Regions from separate parts of the Reinekea thalattae genome, predicted to be linked through region 1. Evidence: predicted binding sites of a transcription regulator. Region 1 holds the regulator's gene; each other region holds the start of a gene.
What was found. Region 1 encodes PhoB, which activates phosphate uptake and scavenging genes when phosphate is short. Its sites were predicted from a motif close to TGTCATANNNNTGTCANA; they were not measured.
Positions count from the first base shown of each region.

Region 2: a site for PhoB is predicted at 3,226-3,243, ahead of FME95_RS04180 (phosphatase PAP2 family protein). Genes of this name have one in related genera too.
Region 3: a site for PhoB is predicted at 2,531-2,548, ahead of FME95_RS01635 (UDP-2,3-diacylglucosamine diphosphatase). Genes of this name have one in related genera too.

Region 1 is NZ_VKAD01000003.1:197,605-203,092, reverse strand. Features, by position in the region: gene FME95_RS13285 (adenylate kinase family protein) at 1-193, opposite strand, end outside; gene FME95_RS13280 (HU family DNA-binding protein) at 419-694, opposite strand; gene FME95_RS13275 (chorismate--pyruvate lyase family protein) at 925-1,494, shown strand; gene ubiA (4-hydroxybenzoate octaprenyltransferase) at 1,604-2,467, shown strand; gene phoB (phosphate regulon transcriptional regulator PhoB) at 2,554-3,261, shown strand; gene phoR (phosphate regulon sensor histidine kinase PhoR) at 3,258-4,577, shown strand; gene FME95_RS13255 (response regulator) at 4,717-5,488, opposite strand, start outside.
Region 2 is NZ_VKAD01000001.1:917,744-923,231, forward strand. Features, by position in the region: gene tyrR (transcriptional regulator TyrR) at 1-1,245, opposite strand, end outside; gene FME95_RS04175 (MJ1255/VC2487 family glycosyltransferase) at 1,575-2,636, opposite strand; gene FME95_RS04180 (phosphatase PAP2 family protein) at 2,633-3,163, opposite strand; gene FME95_RS04185 (GNAT family N-acetyltransferase) at 3,380-4,468, shown strand; gene FME95_RS04190 (VOC family protein) at 4,519-4,938, shown strand; gene FME95_RS04195 (proline--tRNA ligase) at 5,122-5,488, shown strand, end outside.
Region 3 is NZ_VKAD01000001.1:340,881-346,368, reverse strand. Features, by position in the region: gene FME95_RS01640 (ExeM/NucH family extracellular endonuclease) at 1-2,436, shown strand, start outside; gene FME95_RS01635 (UDP-2,3-diacylglucosamine diphosphatase) at 2,734-3,528, shown strand; gene cysE (serine O-acetyltransferase) at 3,627-4,397, opposite strand; gene trmJ (tRNA (cytosine(32)/uridine(32)-2'-O)-methyltransferase TrmJ) at 4,397-5,182, opposite strand.

The DNA.
Region 1 (5,488 bases):
CACGAAAGGTGCTACGTAAAATTTCACCCATCGACAGATGAGCTTCTGGGCGGATGGATAATGTTCGACAAAGTGCATTAGCAACCTCGCCCTTACCACAACTAGATGGCCCCGTGAGGATAATGACCCCAGGATCTCTTACGCGCACCTTTTCAACATGCACTAAAGATTTTATCTGTTGCTGAACATCCATGAAGTCCTCTCTTAGCTACGATTATGATAAATGACAATAGTAAAAACTGGCGGCAATAATAACGGCTCGACAGCAAAAACATAAGCAGCAGAACGAATCTATGCCGATCAAATACAGAGTTGATCAATAATCGATCAGAACGCCTACTGTTAGCTCGCGCATAAAAAAGCCCGCAACAAATGTAACGGGCTTTTTCAATACGATCATTCAATGTAAAACGCTCAATTACGAATTACAGGCTTCTTTTAGCGCTTTACCAGGCTTAAAGGCAACCGTATTACTGGCTGGAATTTCAATTGCTGCGCCTGTTTGAGGGTTTTTACCCATACGCTTAGCGCGTGAACGTGTTTCAAATGTCCCAAAACCAATCAGAGAAACGGATTCACCTTTCGATACTGTAAGGGTTATTTGATCTAGAAGTTCGTTTAATACTTCGTTAGCTTTGTCTTTAGTTAGATCTGCTCGCTCTGCTAGAGCCGCCGCTAAATCAGGTTTTCGCATGATATACTCCCTTTAAAATTTCGCTTTATAATGTCGTTTTTCTTATAGCTCGATATCTGTAACGCGGTTATTAGCACCGATAAAAACTCAAGTTCAGCTAGGTTACCCAGTCCTAGAGGCTTTTGCCAAGCCTATTTTCCCTCAATCGGTATTATTAAAGACTAGAGAACATTTACAGTCGATCAACCACTACTTAATAATAGTGTCGATTTTTTACGAGGCCATTCTTGATGCCGCTCAGCAAAGACCCTAACAACTGGCTTGATCACTACCAAGACTCCCTGTGGGGCTCGTGTACAGCCATTAAAAAAGACTCATCACTTAGTGCCATGACACTGCAATGGCTTTGTAATACCGAGTCGCTGACGCTGCGATTAAAAGACCGCTGCCAACAATTTTCAGTCAACATCATCCATGAGCGCCTGGCTGAAATTGATCCGCATGAACAACTCAGCCTTGATGTTGCACAGATCTATCCCAATTACTGGGTGCGTGAAGTTTATTTATTGGGTGACGGCCAACCTTGGGTATTTGCACGTAGCGTTATGCCGCTGATCGACAACAGTCCGTTAAGCGAACTGCAAAAACTGAACAATCGCCCCTTGGGTGAACTGCTGTTTGCAAACCCTAGATTAAAAATAGCAGACAGAAGCGCAGCAAAATTGCCGGTCAGTGCTTTAATTAACCCTACAGGTTCAACATCAGCGGATGAGCTTTGGGGGCGACGAACCAAATACTGCCTAGACGACTACCCTGTGGTGGTGACAGAAGTATTTTTACACGACGCGCCCGCCTATTAACTTGTCAACCAGTGAATGATTAGTCAACGAATGGGCGACCAATGATTCACAATAAGCCGCTGCGATACGACCAGACATACATTCTCGATACGGAGTCAGTACCGATTCTATGAATAAAGAATCCTTAAAACACTACATCCATCTCACTCGTTTGAATCGCCCAATTGGCATTTATCTATTGCTCTGGCCGACATTAAGTGCGCTATGGATCGCAGCCGAAGGCTTCCCTGACCCTAAAGTCTTTATCATCTTTATTTTGGGTGTCATCTTTATGCGTTCAGCGGGCTGCATTATTAACGACTACGCTGACCGAAAAATCGACGGCCATGTTAAGCGCACTAAAAACAGACCGATTCCGTTAGGCTTGGTAACCGAAAGAGAAGCATTGTTCTTATTTTTTGGCCTTATTTTAATGTCGTTTTTATTGGTGCTACTAACCAACTGGCGAACGGTACAGCTGTCGCTGGTCGCCGTGTTATTAGCCGCCTGCTATCCATTCATGAAACGCTACACCTATTTGCCGCAAGTTGTTCTCGGCGCGGCTTTCGCTTGGGCGATTCCCATGTCGTATAGCGCTCTTGATGTGCCACTGTCTAACAGCACCTGGTTATTGTTTTTAGCCACCGTACTCTGGACCGTTGCCTACGACACCCTTTACGCGATGGTTGATCGTGACGACGATTTGCAGCTAGGCGTACGTTCAACGGCCATTTTATTTGGTCAATACGATCGACTAATCGTCGGTCTCATCCAGCTATTAGCACTAACCAGCTGGGCGCTATTAGGCCTACAAGCCGAACTCGGGCTATTTTGGTGGATCGGCGTCTCGCTGACAGCCTTACTGTTTGGCTACCAGCAATGGTTGATTCGGCACCGTGATCGTGACGCCTGCTTTAAAGCATTTTTAAATAACCACTGGATCGGTTTATTGCTGTTTACAACTCTCATTCTCCACTACGCTACTACTTTCTGACAGTTGTATGACAGTTGTAGTATTTTTGTCATATATGTCGCGTTAAATAGTGCGATTATTTTCGCTATTTTGTGGAGGACACAGAGATGTCAACGCGGAGCATTTTAATTGTCGATGACGAAGCGGCAATCCGAGAAGTGATTGCAGCGGCTTTAGAGATGGCTGGCTATCACACTATTGAAGCGGCTAACGGGCAAGATGCCCACGGTCTTGTTGTTGACCAAAAACCGGATCTTATTCTGCTAGATTGGATGATGCCGCATGTCAGTGGTGTTGAACTGGCGCGTCGCTTAAAACGGGACCCTCTAACCGCTGAGATTCCAATCATCATGCTCACCGCCAAAGGTGAAGAGGATCATAAAATTGCAGGCTTAGAGGCCGGTGCTGATGATTACATTACCAAGCCTTTCTCACCGAGAGAGTTAGTAGCACGCCTAAAGGCCGTCTTACGGCGCTCTACGCCCGCGGGGATTGATGCCCCGATCGATGTTAACGGTTTACGTTTGGACCCTAACTCACACCGAGTCACCGCTCATAGTGCTGAACTTTCCATGGGCCCAACCGAGTTTAGACTGTTACAATTCTTTATGAGCCACCCTGAGCGCGCCTATACGCGCAGCCAATTGCTAGACCAGGTTTGGGGTGGAAATGTTTATGTCGACGAGCGCACGGTGGATGTTCATATACGAAGACTCCGTAAAGCACTGGGCGACGAATTTAAACCTTTAATTCAAACGGTGCGCGGAACAGGATATCGATTCTCGACCAAGCTAACCGAAATGGATAGTCAATGATTCGCGATATACGGCCAAACTATTACCAAAAACTGATCGTTTCTTTTATCTTAATTTTAACGGTCGGTTACTTGTTTGGCGCGCCCTGGTTATGGGCAACCATGGCTGTAACGGGCTACCTCTTCTGGATTCTCTACCAACAGCACCGCTTGGTCTCTTGGCTGGTTTCTGGTTCTCGTAAAACCCCGCCGGACTCGAGTGGTCTTTGGGGTCTTATTTTTGATCACCTCTATCGCGTACAGCGAGATCACCGTGATCAAATTCGTGAATATCGAGGTGTACTAAAGCGTATTCGCAGTTCCACTGAAGCGCTTAGCGACGGCATTATCATTCTCGACGCCAATGGCGGCATCCAATGGTGGAACAGCGCGGCAAGAGACTTACTGAACTTACGGAAAAACGATCATGGCCAATTGCTGACCAACCTGATTCGTGATCCTAGCTTTATCAAATATTACAATCGGCACGCCACTCTCGACCCGATCACCTTAGAAAACCCGGCTCAGCAACAGGGTTTTATTCAGATCTCATTGACGGTCTACGGTGAAGGTGAGCGTTTACTGTTCTTGCGCGACGTAACACGACTGACTCAACTAGAACAGATGCGTCAGGACTTTGTTGCCAATGCCTCGCACGAGTTAAAAACACCTATTACCGTGCTCAAAGGCCATTTAGAAAACATCCTTAGTTTTTCTGAAAATTTAGCGCCGCCAATCGAAAAGGCGTTAAATACCATGAACAACCAAACCTTGCGTATGGCTAATCTGGTCAATGACCTGTTGCTGCTCACTCGGCTGGACAGCGAACATAATCAAACTGATCACGCCATCAATTTACCCAGCTTTATTGAGCAGGCCGCCGCCGATGCTAGCGAGCTTTCAGCCAGTCAAAACCATAACATTGTTATCGACTGCCAAAGCGATTACTGGTTGCGCGGCAGTCGTAGTGAAGTCCGCTCCGCACTGAATAACCTAGTATTTAACGCCGTTAACTATAGCCCTGCAGGAACGACAGTCACCATCAGCTGGCACAAAACCAAACGCGGTGCCGTGTTAAGCGTCACGGATGAAGGTGAAGGCATTGAACAGCATCATATCCCACGCTTAACCGAACGCTTTTATCGCGTCGATCCTGGCCGCTCGAGCGAACAGGGTGGCACCGGCTTAGGGCTGGCGATTACTAAGCACGCCTTGGCACGCCACGAAGCTCGCCTAGATATTCGCAGTGAAAAAGGCAAAGGATCGACCTTTAGCTGCATGTTCCCTGAATCTCGCTTACTAAGCCCAGAACAGGTAGAAACGGAATATTCCAACTAGCAGTTCTAGCCTAGAGCCTAGCAAACTACCCAAATTAAGCAGTACGGCGGTTTACAGTCGAACAAGAAATAAAAAGAAAAGACAGCCAAAGGGCAGAGAGAAAAAGCCACCAGAAATGATGGCTCGCAGAGCAATGCGCCTATCGGCGCACCTCTGCAACAAAGTAAGTAAGCGCTTCCATCTTATCATTATCGTCATCAACAACATGGATCATCACGTCAGCCTGATGGCAATCAAGCGCCTTCGATGTGAGTCCAACTGATGTTACAAAGGCATTGATACGCGCAATGTCGCGACCTTTAGGCTGAATATCAATAACCACCTGCTCAAGCACCCTCGGTGGTGCCGAACCAGAAAAATCAATCTGTACTGAGGCACCTGTTAGGTTGATATCTCTAAGTATCGCATTCCAACTATTATCCGGAGTACGAATATCAACGTTACCAAGATTTTTCTTACCGCCTTTGGCTGCTGCGCCCCTCGCTGGTGTTTTATCAACGAGCGAATTACTCATAGAGCCGGCAGCTAATAGACCGGCTGATGATTGAGCTGCACTGGTTTTTGCAGGCTGTTTTGCCGCCGGTGCAGCGCCACCTCCTGTTAATAGAGATGCAGAATCATTACTACCGACTCCTGGCGAAGCTGGCGCAAAAGGGTTTTTCTCTTGCGTGCCCGCAACAATGGCGCGAATCAGCTCTTTATGAGTCACCAGTAAGAGTTTGAAAACCTTTTTCAGTAACTGATCTGGGCTAAATGGCTTGCCAATGTATTCTGAAACACCTGCCTGTACTGCGGTAACAACATGCTCTTTTTCACCACGACTGGTCACCATCATAAAAGGCTTTTTAGTGATGCCATTTTCGACTTCATAGCCGCGATACCATTGCAGCAACTCTAAGCCTGACATCTCT
Region 2 (5,488 bases), on a different contig from region 1:
AACATTGCCTGGCCACGCGCTGGCTTTAAGTGCATCCTGAAAAGCCATCGACATCTGAATCGGTGTTTGTCGAGATTCAGCATAACGATTCACAAATTTAGCTGCGATCGGCAAAATATCTGCCTTACGTTCGCGCAACGGTGGAATGTGTAACTTGAGCACATCCAATCGATAATAGAGGTCTTCCCTAAACTGCCCTGCTTGACATAGCTCGATCAGATTCTTTTGTGTCGAGCAAATAATCCTGACATTGGAGCGATATTCTTTTTCATCACCGACACGCCGATAGCTGCCATCTTGCAACAGACGTAAAAATTTATTTTGCAGCAATGGCGACATATCACCAATTTCATCTAAAAAGACGGTGCCTTCTTCAGCCAACTCAATGATGCCTTTTTTATCGGCACTGCCAGCAAAGCCAAACAATTCACTTTCGGCAGCGTCATCTGGAATAGCGGCACAGTTTAAAACTAAAAATGGCTTTTCACGCCGCAAGCTGTTTTGGTGGCAGGCCTTAGCCAATAACTCCTTGCCCGTTCCTGTCTCACCGGTAATGAGCAACGGTGCATCTAAATCCGACATTCGCTGCGCTTGATCGACCAGCTTTTTCATCGCTTGGCTCTGCGCTACGATTTGGTCAAATTGATTCGACTGCTGATGGTAAGCATTAATTTGTCGCCCAAGGCGCTCTGGTGATTTAAAGGTCATCACGGCACCGGCGATCAATGGGCCTTCTCCTCCATCGGCTAAACGTATGGGATACAGATCGGCTAAATAATCCTGCCCTTTTAAATCAACATTAACAGCCTGTGATTCAGGGTGATCACTATCCAACCAACGATTAAGATTAAAGCCTTTTAGCCAATTCTTTAGCGGTTGCTCTCGCAGTTGCGCAGCAGACAGCCCTAATAAGTTTTGAGCAGCCTCATTGGCAACAATTACTAAACCGCGGGTATCAACTGAGATAACAGGCTCAGGCAATGTCGCTAAAATGGTTTTGTAAGCCTGCTGCTCGCGCTCCATCGGGCTGTATTCAATCAGTGATACATCCTCAACACCGACAATAAGCCGTATTTCAGGCATCAGCTGCTGAATCGTTGAGAACTCAACGTCCGGCAATTGCAGAAATATTTCATCCGCCTTAGAGGTCTCAATACCCACCAGATCAATCTGGTGTTGAACAACGATCTCTAAGATTTCAGCACAGATACCTAGTCTCTGCTCACAACGTATATGCAGTTTCATTAACCGTACACCCAAGCCCAATAAGGATCATCGAAACAGCATTAAAGCCGCTTGCGACACAAAGCAGTGAAACTGCCCTAAGCCTTAGCGAATGTCAACTAATCGTTACAGCGTAAAGCTACTGGCTTTCCTCAAATAGTGGCTTTCTTTAAATGGTGTTTTTTTTATTTAAACCTAGCTTGGTTGAGGTGCTGTACAGGCTCTGCTGGTTGCATAAAGCCACGCCGCGATAACAACGAGAATGGATTAAAAAGACAATATTTTGGCAAAAAAAAGCCCTTACTGACCATCATTGCCAGTAAGGGCTTTTTATATAGGTTGTAGCAGTGCTAAGAAACGCTGACTAACGGTGCGTAATCAATATCATCATGTGGGAACACCACACCTTGCCACGCTTGCTGCACAAGTGACTCTACCGACTGCTGAGGGTATTTTAACAGCCATTGCGCTAACAGCGCTGGTACGTCGCTATAATTAACTTGACTGTGACGCGCACTGGCTAAAAAGCGCTCAATCGCCTGAGGATTAATTTTAGTCGTCGATAAACCTAAGCCCAACTGCGATAAAGCTAAAGCATTAGATGCTTGCTCCATCTGGCCTTTCAATGGTTTAACCATGATTTTACGGCCCAAACTTAAAGCTTCTGAAGCCAGTTCAAAGCCTGCGTTACAAATAACACCATCGGTTGAATGCAAGCTGTCTTTAAAGCCGTCACGACTAAAGCCGCGTACCAATACATTGCCGTATTCACCCGGAGCAATATCACCACAGTGATAAATAAACGGATGCTCAAACTGCATCAGCACGCTTAGTACTTGCTGGCTCTTCTCGAACGGCAAGTACACTAAGGTACGATTCGTTCCTGTGCAGGCGTGGCTGTCGCGCTCAATGATAGGTGGTAACACAGGAGCGCCAAAGTGATGCCAATGTACGCCAACACCTAGATCTACCGGTGCAAACCATTTCATGATGGCTTCACTGGCGATTGTATTCTCTGCTTTCGGTATGTCTTGATCAAAAGCGTATTGATGGCCAATGCCGATACAAGCAATGTTTTTCTTACGTGCCGCCCATGCAACCACCGGCTCAAAATCGGTGACGACCAAATCATAATGCTCGACGTTCAGCGTCCGTATATCTTGATACATCTGAACAAGCGAAGCTTCTGCAAAGGTTTTAATTAGATCAATCTTACCTGCACGAGTGGCAAAGCTAAGGCCTTTAAAAACCTTATAGTCACCAAAGGCTTGCATATCAAAGAACTTATCTTTGTCGCGACCAGAAAACACCCAATCGACTTCGATTCCCGCTTCTGCCAAAGCCACCTGCATGGCACGTGCGCGAGTAATATGACCATTACCCGTACCTTGAACTCCGTACAAAATCTTCACAAAAACGCTCCATAATTCAATACAACAATACCGACACTCGACCCTAGCACTGCACCCACTACCGTATCGGTTGGAAAATGTACGCCTAAAAAGATTCGAGACATGGCAACAAGAACGGCCCAACAAAGTAAAAGCGGCATCAGCGCAGGAAACAGATATCCGACAAAGACCACAAACAGAAATGCTGCCGAGGTATGGCCGGATGGAAAACTGAATTTATCGGAAGGCACAATAAAGCTTGAGAAGTCGTCAATCGCATCGGCTGGGCGATGACGTTTAAAACCGTTTTTAAGCACAAAGTAAATTAAACGCTCAATAACAAAGGCAGATAAAAAGTATTTCAGATAATGTGCGCCGTGAGGCCAATCAATGGCAGCATAGGCAAACACGAACAATGCATAGACCCAACCGTCGGCTGTTTTGGAAATTGCACGACCAATATTGGTTAGCAGATGGCGACGGCGGCGGGCCATACACCACTGAAACATGGCTAAATCTAAGTTATGTACTGGCTGAAATAATTTCATAGCAAACCCTCTTATACATAGAGGCTATTATTCATCGAAATATTTCACTTAGCTGACATTGATGTGAAAGTTTCATGACAACGCATATTTACCGCCAAACTGGCTTTTTGCGTCAATAGGAAAAAGGTCATCGGAATAAAACGTTCAGGCAGCTTAAATTCACTTGAACCAAACACTATAATGGCGCTAGCGCCGATTAAAAAAAGTGAGGATGCGTTGAACTATAAGCTTCTAGAACAGTGGCAACCGATGGCATTAGGCGACGACAACCCCTTTATTTCAAACGCCTTTTTATGCGCATTAGAGTCAGCTGGTATTTGCAGTGCCGAAACTGGCTGGCAACCGTTACATATTGAGTTAGATGAGCGGCTTCGCTTACCGGCCTACATCAAAGACAACTCTTGGGGCGAATATGTTTTTGATTGGTCATGGGCAGACGCTTACCAGCAACACAACCTAGACTACTACCCTAAATTATTAATCGCTGCGCCCTTTACGCCCTCGGTTGGGCCTCGACTGATTAACGCCAATGAGTCGGATGCCACTATGCTTTTTGATAGCCTCAAAGCCATCTGTAAAGAACAGCAGCTCAGTGGCTTTCATATTTTATTTGCCAACCAACAAGACCAACAACTGCTCGACAAGCTGCCTTTATTGCAACGCCACGACATTCAATACCACTGGCAAAACCAAAACTATCAAAGCTTTGAGCATTTTTTGCAGCGGTTTAAATCACGTAAACGAAAAAACATTAAAAAAGAACGCAAAGCCGTTTCAGACCAGGGTATTCGTGTGGCGACCATTCAGGGGGCAGAAATCAGCCAAGAACAGCTGAATGTGTTTTACCACTACTACCATGCCACCTATTTGAAGCGAGGCCGACAAGGCTATCTCAACCGTGCTTTTTTTCAGCAAATATTACAGGCCATGCCCGAAAAGCTGGTGCTCTTTATGGCCTACTTAGACGAGCAACCAGTGGCGGCCGCGCTCTGCTTTCAAGATCAAGAATGCCTGTATGGCCGTTACTGGGGCTGCTTGGAAGAATACAACCAATTGCATTTTGAGGTTTGTTATTATCACGGTATCGACTATTGCATTACCACCGGTCGAAAACGCTTTGACCCCGGCGCGCAAGGTGAGCACAAAATTAGCCGTGGCTTTGAGCCGGTCATAACCCGCTCTTATCACTGGCTGGCGAACAAAGACTTTTTTGCCGCGGCAGAAAGCTTCTGCCAAAGAGAAAAACAATACGTCGAAAAGTATCGCGATGACGTTATACAATCGTTACCCTTTAGCGAACAGTAGGCTAACAACAGCCTGCCGGTGACGATTCAACTTAAGCGTTAGGAGCAACTATGAAATTCTTACATACTATGGTCAGAGTGAAAGACTTAGATCAATCCATGCACTTTTATTGCGACCTTTTAGGCCTTGTTGAAACTCGCCGAAAAGAAGTTCCCGAAGCTAAATTCACGTTAGTTTACTTAGCAACAAAGCCTGGCGAGCCCGAAGTGGAACTAACTTACAACTGGGACAGCGATGAAGACTATGGCGATAGCCGCCACTTTGGTCATTTAGCGTTCGAGGTTGAAAATATTTATCAGCTCTGCCAGCAATTACAGGACGCTGGTGTCACCATTAATCGACCACCTCGCGACGGCCGCATGGCATTTGTTCGCAGCCCAGACAATATTTCTATTGAACTGCTACAGGCTGGCGACAAGCTTGAACCGCAAGAGCCGTGGCTGAGTATGGAAAGCATCGGTCACTGGTAAGTCATACCACTGATAATTGGCATATCACCAGTAGGCTAATCTCGACACCGAATCAGCTGCTTTTCAACTGGTCTTACCTTCTGAAAAGCTGGTAAACTTCGCGATCGAAAATTTCTTGTTCTAATTCCCGTCAAGGCATGAGAGTAACGCTGCCTTGGCGACTTCTAACATAAGGATCGCTCAATGCGCGCAAGCCGCTACCTTCTGTCGACGGTTAAAGAAACCCCAGCCGATGCTGTCATCGACAGCCATAAACTCATGATTCGTGCGGGCCTAGTTCGCCAACTTGCTTCTGGTCTATACAGCTGGCTGCCGACAGGGCGACGCGTGTTATCTAAGGTCGAAAAAATCATTCGCGAAGAATTGGATCGAGCTGGCGCCCAAGAAGTGCTCATGCCAACGGTACAGCCTGCTGAGTTGTGGCAGGAGTCTGGTCGTATCGATCAGATGGAAGGCCAAATGCTGCGTATTAAAGACCGACACGATCGTGACTTTGTTTATGGCCCAACACACGAAGAAGTGATCACCGATATTGCTCGCAACGAACTCA
Region 3 (5,488 bases), on a different contig from region 1:
GACTCTGCTGTTGATTTATCTAACTACAGCATTGAGCTGTATTCGAATGGCAGCAGTACAGCCAGTTACAGCCTAACACTTAACGGCTCTTTAGCCAGCGACAGCTATTATGTAATTAGCCATCCGAGTGCCAACAGCGACATCCTTGCGGTAAGTAACGTCAGTTCAACTGTGACTAATTTTAATGGTAACGACGCTGTGTTACTGAAACAAAATGGTACTGTTATTGATCGCATTGGCCAGCTAGGCAACTCTGCGACCTTTGCGGCCAATGTCACTCTGGTACGCAACGAAAACATTTCCGAAGGCGATCCTGACTACAGCGCCAGCTTTGATATTAGTGCTCAATGGACCGAATACCCACAAGACACGCTTGCTTACCTTGGTAGCGGCAGCAGCACACCGAGCGAACCGACGGTCCCTGACTACTTAGCCGAGCTTAGTATCATGCAAGTTCAAGGCACTGGCGAAAGCTCACCTTATATTGACACTGGCAGCTATTCGTCTGCCGATAACTACAAGGTCAGCGGTGTTGTCACCGGCATTGAAACGGCAACCAACGGTGATGTCATTGCGCCAGGCTTTTTCATTCAAGACGCCCAAGGCGATAATGATCCACTTACATCAGACGGCATCTATGTCTATTACTACGACACTCAACAGCTTGATCTGAATGTTGGCGATGAGGTTGCTGTTTATGGCCCAATCAAAGAGTACTTCGGCCTCACCGAATTAGCGCCTGAGTATGTTGAACTGACCGGTAATAGCGCGGAAATTGTCGCAACACCGTTACGCACCCTAGCCAGCGATGACAACTTCGAACAAACCCTAGAGCGCCATGAAGGCATGTATGTGCTACTCGATGAGTCTGCTGACATGCACATTACCCGCACCTTTGGTTTCGACTACGCCAGTTATCGCAATAACATGGTGTTATCAAAAGGCGGCTGGAACCCACACCCGAATCAGCATGCGGTTCCCGGCTCCAGCGAAGCAGCAGCACAGTCGATTGCTAACGCACAAAACCGATTATTTGTTGAAAGCATGCAAGAGGCCGAAGACGGCTCTGTGCCTTGGTACCCAAGCTTTGCTGAAGATTCAGATAACGACGGCTCCGCCGATGAATATCTGCGCATTGGCGCCATTGCCAATGGCATGACCGGCTTTATTGGTTATTCCTACTCTGAATACCGTTTTTATGTTGAGCCGGAACTTGAGCTCTCTCAGCAGCACTTCCTCTATCCTGACGGCAATGACCGCATTGCTCAACTCGACCTTAAAGAAGGCGATTTACGCATTGCCACCTTTAACGTCTTGAACTACTTCAATTCCAAGGTCGGCGGTGCCGTTAATCCGAACCAGTCTGCCGATGACAATCGCGGCACTGAAAACATCGATGATTTTTACCTGCAAACAGATAAGATCGTCGCGGCGTTAATCGCTATAGATGCTGACATCATTGGCCTTATGGAGCTTGAGAATAACGGCTTTAGCGATGATTCCGCCATTGCCACATTGGTTAATGCTCTTAATGAGCAACTGCCGAGAAAGCAGCACTATCGCTTTGTACAGCCGCCTGGTTATGACTACATTGGCACCGATGCCATCACCAATGCTGTGCTTTATCGTCCGCGTGAACTGAAGCTAATGAATGCAGACGTTATTAAAATGCCAGAACAGCATGCGCCATCTGTTAGCTATGATGACGGCAGCTTTGAAAGTGGCGACAACTATCAGCGTGATGCGGTACTCGCTACGTTCAAACACCCAAAAAGCGACAAACCGTTGATCATTGCCGTTAACCATTTGAAGTCAAAAGGCTCAGTCTGCTACGAAGATGTTATGACAGGCTCGCTTATCGATGATGATTTGCAAGGCAGCTGTGAAGCATTTCGCGTGTCCGGCGCTTACTACCTAGCCGAGCAACTGAAACGCATGAAAGGCTACAAAATGATTATCGGCGACTTAAACGCCTACGGCAGTGAAGACGCCATCCTATTGCTAACGCAAAAGCACCGCTCAGACTACGAGATAAACGCAGCCGCCTACACTTATGTTAATAATCGTCAGGCTGAATCTATCCCGCTGCACGGAGCAGAAGGTGCAGTGTTGCGCAAAACCTATGGCTATTTGAATCTGACTGAGCACTTCGAAGACGATGCCTACAGCTATTCCTACAACGATGAAGTCGGCACCTTAGACTACATGCTGGGCAGTGAAGACTTAAAAGACATTGTCATCGATGCCGCCCATTGGAACATCAACGCTGGTGAGAGCAGTTACTTCCAGTACGACTACAGCTATGGTGAAGTCACGCTATATGGCGATGCCTTCCGCTCTTCTGACCATGACCCTGCGATAGTGGTATTGGAGTTTGATGGCAAAGGCTCAAAACCTGATAAGCAGCAACACCAAAATCAACATAAGCAAAAGTAACAACCAATCAATAGCAACCAACTGAGCCCGAGCTATCGGGCTCTTTTTTAGCTTACTGCCTGACTCAATCGCTGCCAGCCAGTCACGGAGCCGACGTCCTTTTATTGTCACAAACTCGGCCTTGCGTCATTGATGGGCTGACAACAATAACCACCAAAGCCCAACCAACCGGCGACCTTACCAGCCTATTGTTCTATCACTGATCAAAAACAGCCATCATAAATTTTTAACCTAATATTCACATTTCAGTCACAGATTATTCCTACTGTTGGCGAAACGTGAATAGGGGGTATCCTCATGCAGAAACGAAAAGTTAGAACGCTTTTTATATCCGATCTTCACCTCGCCAGTCCAAATAGCCAAGCTAAACGACTCAGTGAATTTCTGAACATGATCGATGCTGACTATGTCTTCTTGTTGGGTGACATCGTTGATTTGTGGAAACTGTCTAGCCGTAAAGGCCGCTGGTATCAATCGCACGAAAAAGTCCTGCATCAACTGATTGACCTAGCCAATACAGATACCAAAGTTATTTATGTACCGGGTAATCATGATCCGTTCTTCCGTACTTTTGGTGGTTTAAACCTAGGCCAGATCGACGTCCATGAAGAATATGTTCATACCATGGCAAACGGTAACAAATTCTTGCTCATTCATGGTGACCGGTTTGATAAAGAACTCTACGTCGGCGACATCTGGCATCATATCGGTGAAGCCCTATACGAAACCATTGTCACCACGAACCGCCTGCTAAACCGTGTCCGTACTTGGATGGGCAAACCCTACTGGTCGCTTTCTGTAGCATTAAAAATGAACAGCAAAAAAGCTCGCGACTATATCGAGCGTTTTGAACAACTGGCCGTCAAGTACGCCAAAGAACAAAATGCACAGGGTGTTATCTGCGGCCATATTCACCAAAGTAAGCTAATTGAGCGAGACGGCATTATTTATGGTAATGATGGCGACTGGGTGGAATCGTGCACGGCTTTAGTCGAAAACGAAGATGGTAGCCTTGAGCTATTAACTAGCCAAGCAGTGACGGTTGAGAAAAAGCAACCAATCAACGCTCGCCCGGCTGCGGTCAAAGCCTAACGACTCTAGAGCAGTTTTATAACTGATCGCGTTAAGCAAAAATAAAAATGCCAACCCTAGGGTTGGCATTTTTATATCTATTGAAAACAACTCAGTGCTTATTTGTCATTACAGCCGATCGAAGCAAAGTCATCATCATTGAGCTCATGTAAATCTTGCTCTTTAAAGTCTTTATCTAACATTTGCAGCGCCTTACACATGCGCTCCATGCGCTCGTCTTGAGCATGTTGATGCTCTAGCAGCGCTTTAATGGCCTGAGCAGTCACGTCGGGCATATCAGCAACACCATAAGCATCGAAACCCATTTTTTTAGCAATGTCTTTTTGCTGCTCAGAAAACGGCAAAACCTTCTCACCATTCTGTTTCACAATACGACCCGGTACGCCGACGACTGTCGCCGCTGGAGGGACTTCTTTGGTCACCACAGCGTTAGAGCCAATGCGTGAGTTTTTACCCACCGTAAAAGGCCCTAGCACTTTAGCGCCTGCCCCAACAATGACACCGTCTTCCAATGTCGGGTGACGTTTGCCCTCTTCCCAACTGGTTCCGCCTAAGGTCACGCCCTGATAAACGGTGACATCATCACCAATGACGGCAGTTTCGCCAATAACAACGCCCATGCCGTGGTCGATAAAAAATCGCCGGCCAATGGTTGCACCGGGGTGAATCTCAATGCCGGTTAACCAGCGAGCAAATTGCGATAACCAGCGCGCCAAGGTTTTTAAATTCCAACCCCAAAGCCGATGGGTCAGACGATGAAACAGAATCGCGTGTAAACCAGGGTAATTGAGCACAACTTCAAACCAGCTACGCGCTGCTGGGTCTCGATCGAAAACACTTTTAATATCTTCTTTGAATTGGCGAAACATCAACGTCTCCCTAATTTTTTATCCACGTGGCTGAGCATGCCACGCAAAATATTGGCTTCAACTTCATCTGGCTGCGCCCTCAGTATTAAACGGCGTAGCTTAGTCATCAGATGTCGAGGGTTATTCGGGTCTAAAAATTCGATATGGGTTAATACCTGCTGCCAGTGTTCAAACAAACCTTCTAACTGACTCGCTTTCGCTAAGGGCTGATCCCACTCAACACCCCAAGTCGGCTTAGGCTCATTGGCTGAGGCCACTGCTGACATGCGTAATTCATAACACAAAACTTGCACAGCCGAAGCGACGTTTAACGAGCTGTAATCTGGATTAGCAGGAATATTGACGTGCATATGGCAACGAGCCAACTCCTCATTGGTTAAGCCGCTGCGCTCACGACCAACAACCATCGCTATTTTAGCATTTTCCGGTAAGGCCAATGCCTTGCTTGCCATCTCGCGCGGGTTTACCAATGGCCATGGCAAATTCCGTGATCTAGCAGAAGCACCAACGACGAAATCACAATCGGCGATCGCCTGCTCTAAGGTCTCTACTACTGTCGCTTGCTCTAAAATATCTGTCGCACCAGAGGATAATGTCGTCGCCTGTTCAGACGGAAACTCCTTCGGCTGTACCAACACCAGATCTGACAAACCCATAGTTTTCATGGCCCGAGCAGCAGAGCCAATATTGCCAGCATGAGAAGTATGAACCATGACTATTTTAGTCCGCTTTAAGACAGCTAACGCCGTATCTGGTTCTTGGTTTTGAAAAGATTGATCGGTCACTCTTAGATGCTCTAACTCTTGTTAAAGGCTAACTATATATGAATATTACAACGGCCACTAAATAAAAGCCGCTTACAGGCTGTATCTGCTTTAATGACAATCGCCTCTGCCTTATATGTCATCAACGCCGTAATCACGAATAAGGCTGGTTTTTAACCTTCAGGCTAGGTAGAATGCGCGCCCTGAATTTAGTCATATCATTGACAACGGGCGACTGCCGACAGCTGCATCGCCTTTGCGCTTTTTAACATGTCCTTGCGGACTCTGATTTCTTTGAACACTCTCAAAACGGGAGTGTTCTGTTAT